Regions from separate parts of the Streptomyces nitrosporeus genome, predicted to be linked through region 1. Evidence: riboswitches for the same ligand, from Rfam matches in the RefSeq annotation. Region 1 holds a riboswitch; the other holds the start of a gene.
The links. Region 1 has a riboswitch for cyclic di-AMP ahead of CP967_RS07470 (M23 family metallopeptidase). Riboswitches for the same ligand answer to the same signal wherever they lie in the genome.

Region 1 (7,041 bases):
AGCGGATCGAGGCGGCCGTCGACGACGAGCTGACGCGCTTCGCCGCCGAAGGCCCCACCCCCGAGGAGATGGAACGCGCCCAGGCCCAGCTGGAACGCGAGTGGCTGGACCGGCTCGGCACGGTCGCGGGCCGCGCCGACGAACTGTGCCGCTACGCCGTCCTCTTCGGCGACCCCCAGCTCGCCCTCACCGCCGTGGGGCGGGTGCTGGACGTGACGGCCGAGGAGGTCAGGGCGGTCGCCCAGGAGCGGCTGCGCCCGGACAACAGGGCGGTGCTGGTCTACGAACCGGTCGAACCGGCCGACGACAGCGACGCGGCGGCACAGGACGCCGGCACCGACGCGCACGAGGGGGCGGACAAGTGACCGACGCCGCCGTGACGGGAGTAGCGATGGAGTACCACCCGCAGCCGACCGCGGGCGAGGCCCGGCCCTGGGCCTTCCCGGCGCCCGACCGGGGCGCCCTGCCCAACGGCCTGACCGTGCTGCGCTGCCACCGGCCCGGCCAGCAGGTCGTCGCCGTGGAGATCTTCCTCCAGGCACCGCTGGACGCCGAGCCCGAGGGCCTGGACGGTGTGGCCACGATCATGGCGCGCGCACTGTCGGAGGGCACCGACAAGCGCTCCGCCGAGGAGTTCGCCGCCGAACTGGAACGGTGCGGCGCCACCCTCGACGCCCACGCCGACCACCCGGGTGTACGGGTCTCGCTGGAGGTCCCGGTCTCCCGGCTGGCCAAGGCGCTGGGCCTGGTCGCCGAGGCGCTGCGGGCCCCCGCCTTCGCGGAGGACGAGGTGGAGCGCCTGGTCGGCAACCGCCTGGACGAGATCCCGCACGAGCAGGCCAATCCGGCCCGGCGTGCCGCCAAGCAGCTCTCCAGGGAGCTCTTCCCGGCCACCGCGCGGATGTCCCGGCCCCGCCAGGGCACCGAGGAGACCGTGCGGAGCATCGACGCGGCCGCCGTACGGGCCTTCTACGACGCCCATGTGCGGCCGTCCACCGCCACCGCGGTGATCGTCGGCGACCTCACCGGCGTCGATCTGGACGCCCTGCTCGCCGGTACTCTCGGCGACTGGTCCGGGAACACCGCCCAGGCCCGTCCGGTCCCCCCGATCACCGCGGACGACACCGGCCGGGTGATCGTCGTCGACCGCCCCGGAGCCGTGCAGACCCAGCTGCTGATCGGCCGGATCGGCGCCGACCGCCACGACAGCGTCTGGCCGGCCCAGGTCCTCGGCACCTACTGCCTGGGCGGAACCCTCACCTCACGGCTGGACCGGGTCCTGCGTGAGGAGAAGGGCTACACCTACGGCGTCCGGGCCTTCGCCCAGGTGCTGCGCTCCACCGCGCCCGGCTCCGCCGCCGGGGCGACCGGAGCAGCGATGCTGGCCATCAGCGGCTCGGTGGACACCGAGTCCACCGGCCCCGCGCTGGAGGACCTGTGGAAGGTCCTGCGGACGCTGGCGGCGGAAGGGCTCACCGACGCCGAGCGGGAGACCGCGGTGCAGAACCTCGTGGGCGTCGCCCCGCTGAAGTTCGAGACCGCCGCCTCCGTCGCGGCGACCCTGGCCGACCAGGTGGAGCAGCACCTCCCGGACGACTACCAGGCCCACCTGTACGCGCGCCTGGCCGAGACCGGCACGGTCGAGGCGACCGCCGCCGTGGTGAACGCCTTCCCGGTGGACCGGCTCGTCACCGTGCTGGTCGGGGACGCCGCCCGGATCGCCGGCCCGGTGCGGGAACTGGGCATCGGAGAGGTGACGGTCGTCAACGGCTGACGGACGGTCACCGTCCTCCTCCCAGGGGCCCCGGCGAGCGGAAGCGCTCGCCGGGGCCCCTGGCGTACCCACGCCACCCCACGCCCGGAATGGTCCGAAAGAGGGGGTATGCCCTGTGGGATGTCCGACAAAAGGGCCTGTCCGCTTGGTGATCGAAAGCCCTCCCGCCTAGCGTCGGCTCGGCTGTCCGCCGGACGTATGCCGCATCCGCGGCGCCGGGCAGCCATCGCCGAGTCCCCGTCAGGCGCGAGCCAGGGGAGCCGGGGACCCACCGTGTCCCTGGGGTGAATCGGACGTCCGGGCCCCGCGAGGGCCCAGGTGCCCGTAGGAGACCTTCCTGCTCCGAACCCGTCAGCTAACCCGGTAGGCGAGAAGGAAGGAAAGGAACCGCCCCTCCATGGCGTTCACCCGTGCCACCGGGAAGCACCGTGCCCCGAGCCGTCCGGCCCGCAGGAGCACCCGGGCCGCCGGTGTCGCGGTCCTGGCCGCCGCCGGCGTCGTCGGCGCCGCAGCCTCCCCGGCCCTCGCCGCGGAAGCGGCCCCGGCGGGGGGCACCGGACTGACCCAGGCCGTCTCGATGGGCAGCACCCTCGCCGACCGGATCGACGCCCAGGCCGAGGCCCAGCTGCGCCAGGCCGAGCTCGCCGCGAAGGCGGAGGCCCAGGCGGAGGCCGAGCGCAGGGCCGAGGCGCGCGCCGAGGAGGCCCGCGAGGCCGAGGCCCGCGCCGCCCGTGCCGCCGAACGCGCCCGGCTCAACGCCTTCCGCCTCCCGGTCGCCGGCTCGTACGTCACCACCGGCTACAGGTCCGGGGGCTCCCTCTGGTCCTCCGGCAGCCACTCGGGCGTGGACTTCCGCGCCGCGTCCGGCAGCTCCGTCGTCGCGGTGGGCGCCGGCACGGTCGTCGAAGCCGGATGGGGAGGCGCGTACGGCAACAACGTCGTGCTCCGGATGACGGACGGCACCTACACCCAGTACGGACACCTCTCCTCGATCGACGTGTCCGTCGGCCAGAGCGTCGCCGCGGGCCGGCAGATCGGCCTCTCCGGCTCCACCGGCAACTCCACGGGCCCGCACCTGCACTTCGAGGCCCGTACGACCCCGGACTACGGCTCCGACATGGACCCGGTCGCCTACCTCCGTTCGCACGGCGTCCAGCTCTGAGCGACGCGGTCCGCACCGGGCCCCGTCCCACGCCCGGCCCCCGTCCCGCACCGGCTCCCCGTCCCGCGCCCGGCCCCCCGGCACGGGCCGGGCGCGGGGCTCCGGGGCGGCCCGGCGTCCACGGCGGCCGGCCGGTCACCCCTCCTCCTCGGCCGCCTCCCACCGCAGCAGGTCTCCCGGCTGGCAGTCGAGCGCCTCGCACAGCGCCGCGAGTGTCGCGAAGCGGACCGCCTTCGCCCGTCCGTTCTTGAGCACCGCGAGGTTGGCGGGGGTGATCCCGACCCGTTCCGCGAGCTCGCCCACGGACATCTTCCGCTTCGCGAGCATCACATCGATGCCGACGACGATCGGCATCAGATCACCACGTCCAGTTCGGCCCGCATCCGCGCCGCCTCGACGTCACGTGCGACGGCCTGGGCGAGCAGCATCCGCAGCACGAGCACGACGAGCGCCACACCGAGGACGGCGACGGCCGCCCCGCAGACCAGGAGCACCACGCCCGGGGCCACGGCTTCGCCGGGGGCCAGGAGGACCGCGAGGGCGAGGACCAGCAGGGCGGCCGCCACGACAGCGCCGATCACCACGTGCACATGGCGGAAGGCGGCGTGCGAGAAGACCGTCCCGCGCCGGACCATCGTCACCAGCCGCCATACGCAGACCAGGACGATCTCGACCGTCACGAAGCCCAGGACGACGATCGTGAGCAGCGGGGTCCGCAGATACGCGTGATCCGCGGCGAGGTCACCCAGATCCATGGCCAGCAGCGGCACCATCACGGCCTGTACGAATACCGAGCCCATGAGCAGTGCCGCGAGTACCGCCCGCAGGGCGAGCACGGTCATGCGTCCCATCATCTCTCCCTCGATCGTCCAACGATAGAAAGCTATCGATAAGCGATAGGTCGAGCAAGGGGTGCGGTGCCGGTGCCCGTGAAGGCGGGGCGGGTATCCGAAACGCCCCGGACGCCCGCCCTCCGCCGGCTCGTGGCCGGCCGGTGGAGCCGTGGGGGTGTCCCGGTCCGGTGGGCGCCACCCCGAAATGCTTCTTCTCCGGCGCGTCGATATGTGTTCCCGCGGAGTGAGAAATAACGAAGGGGTGCGGCGAGGGAATCTCCGCCGGTGGGTCGTTCGGAATTCCGGATCATTCCGTGCGGTCGCCACCGTGCTACTGTCGAAGTCAGTTGCAGTTGTGGATCCCAAAACGTAGGTGTCTCCGAGGTGGCAACCACCTCGGACCGCATTCAAGTATTTCCGGTCATCGGCCGGTCGGGGTGAACGGCGTGCGACAACCGGAGGCCACACGGTGTGGGCTCCGGGTATCACCCCGAAGGAGACAGACATGGCATCTGGCACCGTGAAGTGGTTCAACGCGGAAAAGGGCTTCGGCTTCATCGAGCAGGACGGTGGCGGCGCCGACGTGTTCGCCCACTACTCGAACATCGCCGCCCAGGGCTTCCGTGAGCTGCAGGAAGGCCAGAAGGTGAACTTCGACATCGCGCAGGGCCAGAAGGGCCCGACGGCCGAGAACATCGTTCCCGCCTGATCTCGCGCCCACGCGCCGGGGCCCGCACCTCCTGAAGGTGCGGGCCCCGGCGCCGTCCGGGCCGAGGTCGGCCCTTCGGTGAAATCCCGGACCCGGCTTTTTTGGCCCCGTCCTTTCCTGTTCCGGTCCGCTGATCCGGTTCTTCGTGATATCGGGTACCGGCCCTGCCGCATCCCGGGTTTCCGGCCCTGTCTCCGGTCCCCGCGCCCTGGCGCGGGATTTTTTTGTGCCCCGTTCCGGAGATACGTACCCGTGCCCGGTCGCTTTTCCTGCGGCCGGGCACGGGTACGGCCCAGCCGTATCGTGTTCTCTTTTTCTCGGTTTTCGCTCGGGTTCGTTTCCGTGACGCGAGGCGGCGCGGCGCACCGGCCGGCGCACCGCGCCCGCCGGTGCGCCGGTATCAGTGGTAGCTGAAGTCGCCCACGGTCCAGGCGGTGACGTCCTCGATGGAGACCCGGTACATCCCGCCGGTCTCCGGAATGCCCACCGTCCCCTGGAGGATGCGGGCGACATGGAAGTGGAGATGCGTGGGAGGGCCGTCCTCGGGGCCGTCGGTGGCGGTGAAGATGTCGGCGAACTCGCCCAGGCGGGCGGAGTCCGTCAGGACCTCCGACACCCGCTGCCTCCACACGGCTTCGGGGGCCAGTCGCCCGGTGATGACGCTCCCACCGGTCACGACGGTCAAGGACATCTGATTGCTGTGCCCGGACTCCACCATGGCGGCGACGTCGACGAGCAGTTCGTCAGGCTTCGACATGAGAGCCGATTCTATTCACGGGCCGGGCGGGTGGAACCGGAGGCCCGGGGGACGGCGGCCGGTGGCCCCGCCCCGGCGGTGGCGTCCGCGTGGGAGGGGCCCCGTCGCCCGCCCCGACCGGACGGGCCGGCCCCCGCTCCGGCGGGCGTGTGGCGGGAGTCACGGAGCAGCGTCGGCCGTGTGGGGGAGCGGGGGAGGCCCGGAGAGGACCTGCTCGACCTCTGATCCGTACGCACCTGGATACCTCATCGGCCGACACGCCAGAATCTGTCTTGGCGAAGGTAGACAACGCGCTCTTCCGTGCCTAATATTTCTTCCGTAGCCAAGGTTCGAGAGCCCGGCAGGGATGGACTGCCGGGCAGCAGCAGTCGCAGTACGGTGCGGTGGCGGAGTTCCGGAGCCAGGTGGTAGCAGGACGGTGACGGGACTGGCGCCGCACCGGGCGGCCCGCGGTTCCAGGGGCCGCCGCGGTATGACCCAGTGGGAAGAACCGCAGTCGTTCCATGAGGTGAACCCAGCAAAGGCGCCGGACTGCGGGCGCGCGTGCTGGGATCGGCAGTGGCCCCTCCCGCCCCGGACGTAAGGGGCGGGAGGGCGGCTGCCGGGAAGGTGCCCGCCACACCGGGGGCATCGGCGGCGACCGCCCGCGCGGCGGAGACGGTATTCCGGCAGAGGAGGAAGACGCCATCAGGATCGCCCGGGCGCGAGGGGTGCGGCCCGGGCACCGCAAGACCCCCGGAACGGAAGGTGGTCCCCGGTCAGGCAGCCGCGATCCCCGCACGGCCTCCCCTCTCGGGGCGGACCTGCGGAAACAGAAGGCCGGCGCAGCATCGAAGCCGGCGGATGGTGTTGAATTTCCTTCGGGGCCTTGGTGCCGTACGGCACCAAGGCCCCTCGACGCGTTCCCAGGAAGAGGTGCAGATGACAGCGGACAATCCGCTCGGCGGCCGGCTCGACGACGACGACTACCCCGCCTACACGATGGGGCGGGCGGTGGAGATGCTCGGCACCAACGCCGGCTTCCTCCGCGCTCTGGGCGAGGCCCGGCTCATCACCCCGCTGCGGTCCGAGGGCGGCCACCGGCGCTACTCCCGCTATCAGCTGCGGATCGCGGCCCGGGCCCGGGAACTCGTCGACCAGGGCACCCCGATCGAGGCCGCCTGCCGGATCATCATCCTCGAGGACCAGCTCGAGGAGGCCCAGCGCATCAACGCCGAATACCGCCGGGCGGCGGCGAAGGCGGACGACAGTTCGGACTGAGCGGCCCGTCCGGGCCCGGCGCCCACGAGGGCGGCGCGTGCGGGACCCCGCTCACGCGGGCACCGCCACCCCTCCGTCCGCAGGCTTTCCCCCGCCCGCCGTCACCTCCGTCCGCAGGCCCCTTCCCGCCCGCCGTCGGCCGCTCCGCCACCGGCCGCCCCTCTGCCCCGCCGTCGCCGGTCCCTCCGCCCCACGGGGCGCCGGTCCCTTTGGCCTGCGGGCGCGCCCGCCCGGCCCCGGCGCCTTTCTCCGCGGCACCGGACCGGTCCGCGGCAGCGGATCGCGATCCGGCCCGAAGACCCCTCGGACCGGGGCCCGGCACCTCTTCCCGCGCGGGCCGGCCGAAGCCGTGCCGAGCCGTTTTCCGGCCGGAAGATATCCATGGATTCCGCCCTGCCGTCGGAAACGCGCGCGGATTGCAATAGAGTCACGGAACAGGCGTCGATCGGCCGCGTTTCGCGGGGATTAAGGCGGAGGTTCGGACATGCGCATTCCCGCGCATTCGGTATGCACGGCAATCCGTGACGACATCGTCTCCGGTGTCTT
Region 2 (7,041 bases), 1.3 Mb from region 1:
TACTCCTCCATGGACCGGGTCCTGGTCCACTCGGCCAGCTTCGGCTCCAACGCCCAGGCCATGGCGGCCGGCCTCGCGGTGCTCGCGGTGATGGAGGACGAGCAGACCGTCGCGAACGCCCGCCGCACCGGCGGCCTGCTGCTGGAGCGGCTCGGCGCGCTCGTGGACCGCTACGAACTGCTGCACGAGGTACGCGGCCGGGGGCTGATGATCGGGATCGAGTTCGGGAGGCCCTCGTCGCTGAAACTGCGCAGCCGCTGGACGATGCTCCAGGCCGCCCGCAAGGGGCTGTTCGCGCAGATGGTCGTCGTACCGCTGTTGCAGAAGCACCGCATCCTGACCCAGGTGTCCGGCGACCACCTGGAAGTGATCAAGCTGATTCCGCCCCTGGTCATCGGCGAGGCCGAGGTCGACCGCTTCGTGAACGCCTTCACGGCCGTCATGGACGACGCGCACAGCGGGGGCGGACTGATGTGGGACTTCGGGCGGACCCTCGTGAAGCAGGCCGTCGCCAACCGGTGAAGGCGCCGCCCGGCGCGTCCGCCGGCCCGGCCCACCGGAAGCCTCCCAAGATTTGCCCCTGAGGTAAGGAATTTGCCTCAGAGGAAAGGTGCTGGCTCAATGGAGGGCATGAACCCCCCTGAAGGAGCGGTACCCGACGAGGTGCCGGGCGTCGCCCCCCGCCTGCGGGAGCTGCGCCGCGACCGGGGTCTCACCCTGGAGACCGCCGCCCGCCGGGCCGGACTCTCCCCGGCCCACCTCTCGCGGCTCGAGACGGGCCGCAGACAGCCGTCGCTGCCCATGCTGCTCGGGCTCGCCCGGATCTACGGTACGACGGTCTCCGAGCTCCTCGGCGAGATGCCGCCCGAACGTGACGCGATCGTCCGCGGCGGGCCGCTCGGCGGCGGGGCGGCTCCGTCCGCCGCGGCGGACGGAGCGGACGGGTGGCGCTACCGGCAGGCGGGCGGCTCCGGCCACGCGATGCAGGCCCTGCGGGTCCATGTGCCCCACGGGACCCAGGGCGACCTCGTACGCGTACATCCGGGCGAGGAGTGGCTCTACGTCCTCGGGGGGCGGCTGCGGGTCGTCCTGGGGGAGACGCTGCACGACCTCGATCCCGGGGACAGCGCGCACTACGGCTCCCTCACCCCGCACCGGATCTCGGCACTCGACCGCGCGGGCGCCCAACTGCTCTTCGTCCACACCCTGCTGCAGAGCCCCGTGGCGGAACTGTGCCTGGGTGACGGGGCCCACCGTCTCTGACGGCGCCCCCGGCCCTCTCCGGCCACCTCGAACCCTCCGTCTCCCTCCGGCCTCCGGGCGGAAGAGAGGACATGCCATGTCCGATTCAGAGCACTACGACCCGCTCAGCCCCGCCAAGCCGAAGAACCGGGACACCCAGGAACGCAGGATGCCGCGCGGCGTCGTCATCCGGCTCTTCGCCTACCTGGTGGCCGGTCACGTCATCGCGGCCTTCCTCTACCTGCTGTTCACCGTCGCGGGCGAGGGCTGAGAACCCCGGACGGGGACGGAAGGGGCGCCCGGAGCTCCCGGGAGGCGGCCGCCGGACCCCGGTGCCCCGCCTCCGGCGGGAGCCGGGCGGCGGATGCCGCGAGGCGCACCGGCCGCCCCGCCGGTGTCAGACGTCCTCTATCAGGCGCTCGACCAGCCGTTCGCGGGTCTCCGGAGCCAGCTTCAGCCCCTCGGACAGATAGCGCTCCGTGCCGCCCCAGGTCTCCTCGATGGTGGTGAAGGCCGCGGCGAGGTAATCCCGGTGCGCGCCGAAGAGCGGGTCGAGCAACTCCGCCACCTCGTCCGACATGCCCGCCGCCGACGTGTCGCCACGCTGCACCCGGTACCTGCGGCGCACGTCGTCGGACTTGAGGTAGTCGGCCTCGATGGCGTCCTTCTCCACCCCGGCGGCCAGCAGTGTCACGGCGATCGACAGGCCGGCGCGGTCCTTGCCGGCGGCGCAGTGCATCAGCGCAGGGATGCTGTCCTCGGCCAGTGCGTGCAGCACCCTGCTGTGCTCCGCGGTGCGGTCCTTGATGATCGTCCGGTAGGAGGCGATCATGCGGTCCCTGCCCTTGGTCCCCGCCAGGATCGACCGCAGCTGCCCGATGTCCCCGTTCCGCACCAGCCGCCAGAACTCGGCGCCGTCCGCCGGGTCGGAGAGCGGGATGCCGACGTTGCGGACCCCGGGCAGCTCCACGTCGTGCCCGTCCAGCTTGCGGTCGGCCGCGTTGCGGAAGTCGAAGACCGTGTGCAGTCCCAGGGAGGCCAGGAACGCGGTGTCGGCCCCGGTGGCGTGCGCCAGGTGGCCGCTGCGGTAGAGGCGCCCGAACCGCACCCTGCGGCCGTCCGTGGTCGGCAGCCCGCCCACGTCGCGGAAGTTGCGTACGCCGGTCAGCTCGGTGTCGGCCGGCGGAACCTCTGGCAGCTGCGTCACAAGGACTCCTGGGGTGTCTGGCGTCGGCGCCGCTCGCCGACGGGGCACGCCCGCGACGATACGACATCGACGCGTCCGGCGATCGTCCCGCCCGCAGGGCCGGATATCCCGGCGGAGAAATGATCACCGAATACCGCATGTCCGTATTGGTGCATTTAAGAGAACATGCCCTTCTTGTGCGGGAGATGGTGGGAGGCGGGTGAGCGGGATCATATCCGTGACGGTGTGTGGCGGCATCCGCGGTGGACATTCCGTACCCCGCGCGGAAATCCAAGATCCGTGATCCACGGAGGGTGACCGGAATTCCGGCACGGAATTGAGGCCCGCATTCCGCTGCGCAATCCGCGGCTTGTTCCCGGCGTCCCGGCTCGCTTACGGTCACCGTCAATCCGGACGGAACGCCTAATCCTGCCGCCGCCCGGAATCCGCACTCACCACGTGTGGCAGGAGCGGGGGAACCAGGTAAGCCGCCGGCCGGAGCGATCCGGAACGGCTCGGGGTTAAGACGCGTCCCCACGCGGCCGGGCATCTCCAGCCCGAACCCGACAGCTCACCTCGCAGGCGCCGGAGAGGAAACCCCCATGCCCGCACAGGGTAAGCACCGCCGTGCCAAGTCCGGTCCGATCGTCCGCGGCGTCCTCGCCGTCGGGACCGGCGGCGCCGTTCTCGCCCTCCCGCTGATCGGCGCCACCGGCGCCTTCGCGGCCGAGCAGGCCGCCCCCGCGGCCGGCGCCACCGCCGCGCACCAGGCCGCGGCCGCGTCGGACTCCGGGAAGACCGGCACCCCGAAGACCTATTCCGTGGTCGCGGGCGACTACCTGGCGAAGATCGCGTCCGACCAGAAGGTCAAGGGCGGCTGGGAGAAGCTCTACCAGGACAACCGGGACGTCGTCGGCGACGACCCCGGTCTGATCTTCCCGGGTATGAAGCTGACCCTCGGGGCCGGGGCTTCCCAGGCCGCCGCGCAGTCCGCCACCGAGGAGAAGGCGGCGGAGACCGCGCCCGCGACCCCGGCCGCGCAGACCGCGAAGGCGCCGGCCGAGGAGGCGTCCGAGGCCCCGGCGGCCGAGAGCAGCGGCTCCGGCTTCACCACCCCGGTGGAGAGCGCCAACGTCACCACGCAGTACCGCGCTTCCGGCGCCAGCTGGTCCAGCGGCTACCACACCGGCTCCGACTTCCAGGCGGCCTCCGGCACCAGCGTCCGGGCCATCGGCGACGGCACCGTCGTCTCGGCCGGCTGGAGCGGCTCGTACGGCAACGAGGTCGTCATCCAGCACAGCGACGGCATGTACTCCCAGTACGCCCACCTGTCCTCGCTCGGCGTGTCCGCGGGCCAGAGCGTGACCGGCGGCCAGCAGATCGGCCTCTCCGGCTCCACCGGCAACTCCACCGGTCCGCACCTCCACTTCGAGGTCCGCACCGGCCCGGGCTACGGCTCGGACGTCGACCCGATCGCCTACCTGCGTTCGCACGGCGTCTCCATCTGACACGGCCTCACCCGCCGGGACGGGCGGGACGGCTCCATCCGGACGGGAGGGGCGGTGCGCGGCGGCGCACCGCCCCTCCCGCCGTTCCCGGACCCCTCCGTCCCGGGAGCCCGTCCCACGGCGGCCCCTGCCGCGGCGCCTTCGCCGGCCCCACTTATTCCTCCTTTACCAAAAACTGACCGGGTGGTCTTTGTCACCACCCGTCAACCCCTTATTACGGTCGCGTAGGTCACATTCCGCAAGGCAAGATGTGTGCCCGTGGCAGACGATTCGAGAAACAACCAACGAGGCATCATCGGGTCGTACGCAGCGATAGGCGACAGCTTCACCGAGGGAGTCGGCGACCCCGGCCCCGACGGGGCGTTCGTCGGCTGGGCGGACCGTTTCGCGGTCCTCCTCGCGGACCAGCTCCCCCTCCCCGATGCAGCGACCGGCCGCGCGGACGATCCGCACGGGCACTTCCGGTACGCCAATCTCGCCGTACGCGGACGCCTCCTCGACCAGATAGTCGAGGAGCAGGTTCCCCGGGCGAAGGAGCTCGCACCGGATCTGGTGAGCTTCTGCGCGGGCGGCAACGACATCATCCGGCCCGGCTCCGACCCCGATGACGTGGCCGAACGCTTCGAGCGGGCCGTCGCCGACCTGAAGCGGTCGGTCGGAACGGTCATGGTGACCACCGGCTTCGACACCCGTGGCATCCCGGTGCTCCGGCACCTGCGCGGCAAGGTGGCCACGTACACCGCCCATGTCCGGGCCATCGCCGACCGCTACGACTGCCCGGTCCTCGACCTGTGGTCGCTGCGGTCCGTGCAGGACCGGCGGGCCTGGGACGACGACCGGCTGCACCTCTCGCCCGAGGGGCACACCCGGGTGGCGCTGCGGGCGGCCCAGGTGCTCGGGCTCGACGTGCCGGCCGATCCGGACCAGGCGTGGCCGCCGCAGGCGCAGCGGGGCACCCTCGAGGTCCGGCGCGACGACATCCACTGGGCACGCGAGTACCTCGTCCCGTGGATCGGACGCCGGCTGCGCGGCGAGTCCTCCGGAGACCATGTGGAAGCCAAGCGTCCGGACCTGCTGCCTCTCTGAGCCCCTGATCCCGGGGCCCCTGATCCCGGGCCCGGCAGGTCGCCGCGGGCCCGGGGCCCGGTCAGGGCGGGAGCAGCGGGAGCGTACGCCGGGCAGCGGCCGCTCTGGCGGGCCCGCCCGGCGCGGCCGTCCCGGCGGGGGCCGGAGCCGGGAGGGCGGACGCCGGGAGGAGGGGCACCGGGGGAGCGGCTGCCGGGGCAGCGGGCGCCGGGAAGGCGGGTGCCGGAGAGGCGGGGATCCGCTCCAGCACACCGCCCGCGAAGACGTCGTACAACGGCAGTGTCTCCAGGTGCACATAGCCGATATGGCAGTCGCAGACCTGGAGCGGGCAGCCACGCGGCCCGAGCGAGCGGCGGTAGCTGCCGTCGTAGAGGTTGCCCAGCTCGGTCCGGACGAAATGGCAGCGGCGCACCGTCCCGTCACCGTCGACCGAGATCACCGACTCGCCCGTCCGGCAGGGCAGACCGGCCGAGGCGTGCGGATACCGGCTGTAGGGGAACAGCGGGTCCAGGTCCGTCCAGCGGCCGGCCTCCTCGTCCGTGTAGCTGCGGCCCTCGGCCGCGTTGACCCACAGGTACACCTCGGACGGCAGCGCGGCCCGCAGTCTTCGCGCCTCCTCCAGGTGCTCCTCCAGACCCACCACCCCCACGCTGAAGCGGACCCCCAGCTCCGACAGCTCCCGGCACCGGCCGAGGAAACGTCCGTACGGGGTCTGGCCCGGATGGTAGGTGCACCACAGGGCGGCCTTGTCCCGGTCGGCGTCCGCCAGCCACGCGGTGCGGCCGCTGAGGTTGGTCTGGATCGCGACCCGGCCGATGTGCGGCAACCGGGACAGCTCGACGAGTGCCCGCCGGTACCACGAGCGCACCAGGCCCTCGCCCCACGGGGTGAACAGCACCGACAGCCGCTCGCCGGTCCGCCCGGCCGCCCATCCGGTGAAGCGCTCCAGCGCGGCGCGGTCCGCCCGCAGCCGCTCGACGCTGTCCCGGCGCTTGGCGAACGGGCAGTAGGGGCAGTCGTAGTCGCAGGAGGCCAGCGGGCCGCGGTAGAGGATCGTCAGACCGTCGGGTGCCGTCGGGGCCCCGGATCCCGCCGGGGCCGCGACGGACGGCGGGCGCACGTCCACCGGGCGGCTCACTTCGCCTCGTACGCGGCCATCGCGGCCCGCACGGAAGGGGAGAACAGCTCCGGGCCCAGGGCGTCGGAGTGGGCCAGCCCCTCCGGTGACAGCCGCAGCAGTCCGGGGCCCGCCGACGGGTCCAGCCAGCCGCGCCGGGCGAAGAGCCCCAGCTCGCGGGGGAAGTCGGCGAAGGGCTCGGACCCGAACCTCTCCCGGTAACCGTCCGTCCGCATGCCCTCGGCCTGGAGCACCGACTGCAGCAGATGGCGCCGGCGGGCCTCGTCCCCCGTCACGTAACGGCCGACCTCGGCACGGGAGAAGTCCTCCGCGGCGGTGAAGGCGTCGATGATGCCCCGGATCTCCCGCATCTCCACGGCGTAGTCGAAGGAGTAGTGCAACGTGGAGGTGTAGGACCGGGCACCACAGCCCAGACCGATCATGCCGTCGGTCTGGCAGGCGTGGTCCTCGGCCCCGGCCCGCGGAGCGCCGGCACGGCGGAACATGCGCATCGACACCTGCTCGTAGCCGTGGGCCAGAAGGTGGTCGCGTCCCGCGCGGTACAGCCGCAGCCGCTGCTCGTCCCAGGCAGGATCGGCGGCGCCGGCCACCCGGGCGCTCCGGCCGAGACCCGTCAGCGGCCGTACGTACAGCGGGTAGAGGTACAGCTCTTCGGGGCCCCAGGCCAGGGCGGCGTCGAGCGAGAAGAGCCAGCTCCGCTCCGTCTGCCCGTCGATGCCGTAGATCAGGTCGATGTTGAGGACGGGAACGCGGGCGTCGCGTATCCGGCCGAGGGCGGCCTCCACCTCCGAGCGGTGCTGCGGGCGGACGGCGGCGCGGGCCTCGGCGTCGACGAAGCTCTGGACACCGATACTCACCCGGGTCGCCCCCCGGCCGGCGAG

Region 2: another riboswitch for cyclic di-AMP. It lies ahead of CP967_RS02180 (M23 family metallopeptidase); the one in region 1 lies ahead of CP967_RS07470 (M23 family metallopeptidase).

What each region holds. Positions count from the first base shown of each region.
Region 1 is NZ_CP023702.1:1,751,923-1,758,963, reverse strand. It holds gene CP967_RS07480 (M16 family metallopeptidase) at 1-365, shown strand, start outside; gene CP967_RS07475 (M16 family metallopeptidase) at 392-1,774, shown strand; cyclic di-AMP (ydaO/yuaA leader) riboswitch at 1,992-2,158, shown strand; gene CP967_RS07470 (M23 family metallopeptidase) at 2,172-2,936, shown strand; gene CP967_RS07460 (helix-turn-helix domain-containing protein) at 3,072-3,290, opposite strand; gene CP967_RS07455 (DUF2975 domain-containing protein) at 3,290-3,787, opposite strand; gene CP967_RS07450 (cold-shock protein) at 4,275-4,478, shown strand; gene CP967_RS07445 (hypothetical protein) at 4,879-5,235, opposite strand; gene CP967_RS07440 (MerR family transcriptional regulator) at 6,157-6,495, shown strand; gene CP967_RS07435 (GntR family transcriptional regulator) at 6,980-7,041, shown strand, end outside.
Region 2 is NZ_CP023702.1:477,804-484,844, reverse strand. It holds gene CP967_RS02195 (aspartate aminotransferase family protein) at 1-522, shown strand, start outside; gene CP967_RS02190 (helix-turn-helix domain-containing protein) at 631-1,263, shown strand; gene CP967_RS33825 (DUF6126 family protein) at 1,340-1,513, shown strand; gene CP967_RS02185 (tyrosine-protein phosphatase) at 1,640-2,449, opposite strand; cyclic di-AMP (ydaO/yuaA leader) riboswitch at 2,872-3,028, shown strand; gene CP967_RS02180 (M23 family metallopeptidase) at 3,031-3,936, shown strand; gene CP967_RS02175 (SGNH/GDSL hydrolase family protein) at 4,195-5,022, shown strand; gene CP967_RS02170 (STM4011 family radical SAM protein) at 5,084-6,142, opposite strand; gene CP967_RS02165 (STM4012 family radical SAM protein) at 6,157-7,041, opposite strand, start outside.